3 regions of the Teredinibacter purpureus genome follow, and region 3 is predicted to be linked to each of the others. Evidence: predicted binding sites of a transcription regulator. Region 3 holds the regulator's gene; each other region holds the start of a gene.
What was found. The regulator PhoB, encoded in region 3, activates phosphate uptake and scavenging genes when phosphate is short. The targets are predictions, from matches to a motif close to TGTCATAAANNTGTAACA.
Positions count from the first base shown of each region.

Region 1: H5647_RS07145 (TIGR00153 family protein) is a predicted target of PhoB. The motif match lies at 1,536-1,553, and genes of this name have one in related genera.
Region 2: H5647_RS01110 (substrate-binding domain-containing protein) is a predicted target of PhoB. The motif match lies at 962-979, and genes of this name have one in related genera.

Region 1 is NZ_CP060092.1:1,606,776-1,609,051, reverse strand. Features, by position in the region: gene H5647_RS07150 (inorganic phosphate transporter) at 1-760, opposite strand, end outside; gene H5647_RS07145 (TIGR00153 family protein) at 809-1,489, opposite strand; gene H5647_RS07140 (class I SAM-dependent methyltransferase) at 1,890-2,276, opposite strand, start outside.
Region 2 is NZ_CP060092.1:288,993-291,268, forward strand. Features, by position in the region: gene H5647_RS01105 (hypothetical protein) at 1-419, opposite strand, end outside; gene H5647_RS01110 (substrate-binding domain-containing protein) at 1,097-2,276, shown strand, end outside.
Region 3 is NZ_CP060092.1:663,671-665,946, forward strand. Features, by position in the region: gene phoR (phosphate regulon sensor histidine kinase PhoR) at 1-919, opposite strand, end outside; gene phoB (phosphate regulon transcriptional regulator PhoB) at 938-1,645, opposite strand; gene ubiA (4-hydroxybenzoate octaprenyltransferase) at 1,837-2,276, opposite strand, start outside.

The DNA of each region.
Region 1 (2,276 bases), 940 kb from region 3:
GATTATCGGGGTCAACCTCACCGCTAGTGTCAACTCGGCGAAGCAAATAAAGCCCAAACGCAGACACAATTAAGCCCAGTATTACGGCAATACCAATATTTTCGAGGTAGCTCAATTGCATTCCTGTATCTTTCAATACATGTTTTAGCCCTTTAAGCATGGTCACCATGGCGATTAGAAAGCCAACTAAAAACATGTAGATAGGAATGTATTTGCGCGCAGCGGCTTCCGGGTTAGGTGAGCCAAAAATTAGCCACTGCACACTTTTAAAGAGAAGAAAGGATAGAGTACCCGCTAAAACGGGGGATACGACCCAGCTCGCGACAATAGTTCCCACTTTCCCCCACTCCACGATGTCACTAGAAATACCCACAGCAGCAAAACCAATAATGGCGCCCACAATAGAGTGAGTAGTGGATACAGGCCACCCGAGAATACTCGCTATGACCAGCCATACTCCTGCGGCCAATAATGCGCTTAACATGCCGAAGACCAACAGATGAGGCGAGCCTTCCATTACGGCAGGGTCAATAATGCCTTTACGAACCGTGGAGGTTACTTCCCCCCCCGCCAGATAAGCGCCCAAAAACTCAAATATCATTGCGATAAATATCGCTTGCTTAATTGTCAGTGCGCCTGAGCCTACGGAAGTACCCATAGCGTTTGCAACATCATTTGCACCCACGCCCCAGGCCATAAAAACACAAAATATACAGCCCATAACAAGCAAAATGGTGCCGTAATCAGACAAGATCGACATGTGGATAGAACCTCACGAATAGTTAAATCAGAATGCGTAAGTGCCGAATTAGCGAGCGAGCAATTGCAGTAGCCGTTGGCCTGTTTTCTGCGCTCGATCAGCGAGATCGCCGATTTCTTCGATAATACGGTAAAAGAAGATGACATCCACGGGCGGCAACTCAGCTTCAAGCTTAAATAACCCCGCACGAATATCGATTTGCTGGTGATCGGTGGCCTGCTCTAAGTCGTTGAGCACGCTTACCATATTTTCGACAACATCCAGTTCGCGGCCACCAAAGCCGGTTTCGAGTAACTCGTCCATTTCGTTGATAGCTTTATGGGCCTGTAACACGGTTGCAATACCACCCTTTAAAAACTGGCGAACAGCATCTTGGAGAGGCACAGGTATAACCATTTTACGCCCCAACATTAGACCTGATATATCTTTGCAGCGGTTGGCAATTTTATCCTGCTTGGTCAGTAAATCGAGAAGATCAGACCGAGGAACAGGAAGAAAGAGATTCTTAGGAAGATGTAAGCGAATTTGCTTTTTCAGCTCGTCCCCTTTTTCCTCCAATGCCGATATTCGGTCATAAGCTGCGCTAGCGCCAGCCCAGTCAGTCAGAATGCTCGCTTCATAGAAGGCCAGCAGTTCTTTAGACGCGTCGGTAACAACCGACATATGCTCTTCCATAGGCTTGATGGGAGAGCGGCCAAACATTTCAGTTAAAGGGTTTTTAATTTTCATCGACATCTCCCGCTAGTGACATGCGACCCAGTGACCGCGGGTCGCATGTTACACATATATTCCAGATTTGTGACAATAAATATTGATCGATAACAGAGAATAGATGATTCTAGGGGGAAACCGACCAAATTATTAGCCCGCCAGTTTGCGGATAAAAATCCCATTCACTCAAAATAGCCAGAACGGAGAAATCCCCCCTTAAACATTTTTTAGAAAAATACCTAGAGATGGTCGATGACTCATACCCAAATAGCTAAACGCGCGGTTTGAGGCGGCGAAGAAAGAGCAAAAGAAGTGACGGGACATATTTCAGCCCTTGGGCGCCTGAGGCTCTCACCCAAAAGCCAAGTGATAGCGCGCTCACCAAGTGAAAACGCGCTTTTTTTGAACAAAAAGTACCTTACTTCGACACTTTTTTAAACTTCAACGTCCATCGATCGGTTTTACCGGTGACGTCTTTGTGGCCCACTTCATACTCTAAGGCATCAACAGGCTGGTAGTGCAGATCCGAAAAATCCACCAGTTCAAACCCTGCGGCCTGAATCTCTTTGATTGCAAGAACAGGGTCAAATCGACGACCATTCTCACCATTGAGAGGTTCCAAATGACGGCGGGTGTGGTCCACAACACCGTAAATTCCGCCCTCTTTCAGCATTTTATAAGCCTCGTCGTTCATACGCTGACGGCTCTGCTCATCAAAATTATGGTAGTTGCGGAACGTTAATACCATATCAACGTTAGTAACACCGGTCGCAACGTTTTCCAATGCATAAAAGCGTTCTCCTTC
Region 2 (2,276 bases), 370 kb from region 3:
GCGCGTACATTTAGCGTTGGTCCGTCTCCGCCTTTCTCGATGCCTGCAGCGGTTGCATCTGCAATAGTGTCGTAGTTTTGACCTACGAATACGCTACCCGCAAAAATATGTGCGCCTTCACCGATATTCGCCAGCGTAATACTGGTGAGAATCGGGTTATCAAAATCAACAAACGATTCACTGTAGATACAGTTAACACCATCCACTTGACCTTCTTGGCGAACACCATTTTCGTCATTATAGAAAGCACACGAGAAATCGGGGCCAGAATTTACTGGTGTCGTCGTGTTATTGCTATTAGCAATGGAATTATCATTAACCACACTATTGTTCTGCGCTTCGATAACAATATCGCCACCGCCGCAGGCAACCAACGATGCAGATACTGCGATTAAGCCAACTAAGCTTTTCATTTTCATAAAGTGAACTCTCTCTAAAAGACGTTACAAAATGTGAATTAACACAACATCGCGCTCGACATGTTTCCACAACGAACGCCCAATTCTTACGCTGCGTAAATAAATTCTACGAGCGTGTGCGCTTGATCGCTCTGCAAGAGCAAACACTCAAAAATATTCACGATTCAGGTGATACTTGCCTCGCTGAGAGTATTGTCATCGTTGTAGCGCTCGCCCCCATAATGACGCGTCTACAATCTAAGCTGGCGCGCATATACTTTCGTTTTTTTGTTACCGAAATATGACACTAATATGATGCTTGCATGACAAGGCATTGTATTTTGGAAGGTTCACAATAAAGATAAGAGGTAGGCACAGGCTACAATGGTAACGTGTTACACCTAGGCTGAAGGTACGGCACTTTTGTAGAACAGCATAATCGGCAGCAGAGAGTATTGAGTAACCACAAAACTCTCGCGGCTATACCATCAAGAAATTGATCACAGCCTAATGGCTATGCTCGTTTAAGCACTATTTTGGCGCGACGGGGGAATTATTCTATTTGTCACAAAAATGTCACAAAGCTTCTTTATGTTGTGCGCCACGACCGCTATTTATTTCACATGATTTATCTCCATTTCAAGCCTATGCAGCGATCGACTAATTATTGATCCGACGACTACAATAGAAGTATCCCAATGAAAAAATCTGTATTACTTTTCGCAGCGCTATGCGTTTGGACCTTGATGCCACGTCACTTTTCACATGCCGACAATTATTTTCCAACAGGAACCGAAGGGTTACTCTTCACCGTACAAGGATCCAACACTATTGGTGCGCACCTGGCTCCCGCATGGGCACATGCATGGCTGCAACAAAAAGGCGCAACCAATGTCATGACCCAACCTACATCTGTTCAGAACGAAATGTTTGTGACAGGGAATATACAAGGTAAAAATGTCACTATCGCTATTCACGCCCACGGCTCAAGTACTGGGTTTATAGGCCTGCTGAATGGTTCAGCAGACATAGCAATGGCCTCACGCAGCATTAAAGAAAAGGAAGTGATAGCGTTAAAAGATTACGGCGATATGCGCAGTTTTTCGGCAGAGAATATAGTAGCCATCGATGGTCTTGCCGTTATCGTCAACCCGACCAACCCTGTCGACCAATTACCGGTTGAAACCGTTGCTCAGATATTTTCCGGCGAGATAAAAAATTGGCGTGAAGTGGGAGGGCCAGATCGCGCCATTCGGCTCTACGCACGAGATGAACAATCGGGAACATGGGATACGTTTAAAAATTTGGTCTTCTCCAAACGCTATTCACTCTCTGCTAACGCAAAACGGTTTGAGTCCAACGATATGCTTTCCAAAAATGTTGCGAATGATCCTTCTGGCATTGGTTTTGTTGGTTTAGCATCGGTTAATACTGCGAAGGCTCTTGCCATTAACGATAACAATACCCGTGCGCTAAAACCTGACGTTATCTATGTAGCAACAGAAGACTACCCTCTTTCACGACGCCTCTACTTATATTCACCTGAACAGATTAAAAACCCGTTAGTTGACGATTTTATCGCGTTTGCTCATAGCCGTTCAGGTCAGGAGATAGTGGAATCTATAGGGTTTGTTTCGCAAAACCCTACACCACTTAAGGTAGAAAAACTTAACGGGCCCGATGAATACCGACAATTAACTCAGTATGCAGAACGCTTATCCATAAACTTTCGGTTTAAAGAAAATGACGCTGCACTGGATAATAAAGCTCGCCAAGATATCACGCGCATTACACAGTATATTAAAAACAACGATCCCTCGAATATTAAAGTACAGCTGGTGGGGTTTAGCGATACCGAAAATACCAATAGTCGAGCAG
Region 3 (2,276 bases):
TAATCTCAAAAATATGTGCTCGTTCCCCGCTCAGTACTTTTGCCTCAGCGACAATTTGTTCGAGTAAAGGCCGCAATGCAACTGGCGACTGGCCAGCCTCTCGATCTTCTGTTTCGAGCCTAGACAAGGTGAGCAAGTCGGTAATCAAACCGGTCATTCGACGCGTTTGACCTTGCATTTGATCGAGCGGTTTATTCCACGCGGGCGACAATTCAGCTGAATCGACCAAGGTCTCGAGGTAACCATTAATGACCGTCAGTGGCGTGCGCAATTCGTGCGATACGTTGGCAACAAAATCTTTTCGCATGCGCTCTAAGTTGGCAATATGCGTGATATCGCGCGCAATAACTAGCCGGTCGCCGTCACCAAACCGATGAATATGAAACTGGAGAGTTTGCCCCTCTTGCCGCATTGACACCAGCTCAAGCGGTTCGTCGTAGCAGTCGCTTTCGTAATAGTCGACGAAACGAGGGTGGCGAATATAGTTAGTTAGCTTGCGGCCCAAATCCTGAGGCGTGAAATCAAATTGGCGCTCAGCGGAACGATTCCACCACTCGATATTATCGCGCTTATCAACAATAACTACGCCATCGGCCAATGCCGAGGTCATATCTTGCACTCGAGCCACGACACCCCGTAGCCGCTGTTTATCTTTTTCTGCTCGTTTAAGCATTAATTCGATATCTTCGGCAATTTCCCCCCAGATACCGCGTAATTCGTAATCGTGCACGCCTTGCAACCGCGTATCGTTAACCCACGACTCTAAACAGCGCACTTGATAGAACGTCCAACCGACATAAGCCAAAGCACCCAACAACATTGTGGGCCAGATAGCCTTGATAAGAATGCCAATTGCAAAGGCAACAGACAAATACACCAGAAGCCACTTAATCTCAGTGGCTATACCTTTTCGAAACATAAAGAATTAGCTTGTTGGTTATTCGGCTGTAGCCAAAAACTTGTTGGAGAAACGATAACCTGCTCCACGAACGGTTTGGACAAGCCTATCATGGCCATCCGCCTTCAGGGCCTTGCGCAGACGGCGGATATGAACGTCCACTGTGCGCTCTTCTACATACACGTTGCCGCCCCAAACATAGTCGAGCAGTTGATTGCGCGAGTATACCCTTTCTTGATGCGTTAGAAAGAATTCCAGTAAGCGGTATTCGGTAGGGCCCAGTTGAATGGGGCTTCCACTGATGGTAACTCGGTGACTACTTGGGTCTAGACAGAGCCCTTCAACGATAATGGGGTCGCCACTGGACAGCGTATCGGCTCGGCGCAGCACCGCCCGTAAACGCGCCACAAGCTCCCGTGGAGAGAATGGCTTGGTAATGTAATCATCAGCGCCCAATTCCAAGCCCTGAATTTTATTGTCTTCTTCGCCTTTGGCCGTGAGCAAAATGAGCGGAATTTCGCGGGTAACTTCATCGTTTTTCAATCGACGGGCCAACTCTATACCGCTAATCCCGGGCATCATCCAATCGAGTAACACTAAGTCTGGCCGCACATCCACAATAATTTGATGGGCCTCTTGTGCATCGCACGCTTCCAAAACGCCATATTCTGCCATTTCCAGCGCCACTCGCAACATATCTCGAATCGCGCGTTCGTCGTCTACAATCAGTATTTTTTTCTCAACCATGGAGATTTCATCCTGCTAAAAAGCGTGTTGATCGCTGACTTACAGTAAGCTCTTAGCCCTGTCTATGACAATGACATTAAGAATAGGAGCAGTACCGAACCAGACAGGATTAAATAAAGGTTTTATTACGCTTTTATGACATTACGAATAAAGTGCCGAAATGGGTGAAATAAAACTAGAAACGCCCTAATTTAATGCGTTAATACGGCGTAATCGAGTAAAATACCTAAAAACACAATCATGCCAACCCAGTTGTTGTTAAGAAACGCCTGAAAACACGCCTCTCGCTTACGATCCCGAATTAAATACTGCTGATACACCATAAAACCGCCCGCAACGAGAACAGATAAGTTGTAAATCCAGCCAAGCTGAAACTTCTGACCAACCAGCCCGAGTGCAAAAATCACCATGCATTGCAGCACCGCTGTCATCAGCTTATCCTGATCACCAAACAAAATAGCCGTCGATTTCACGCCGATTTTAATGTCGTCATCACGATCAACCATCGCATAAAACGTGTCATACGCTACCGTCCACAAAACCACCGCCGTGTAAAGCACCCACATATCTGGCGATAGTTCGCCCGTTTGCGCGGCAAACGCCATAGGCACGGCCCACGCAAAAGCGGCCC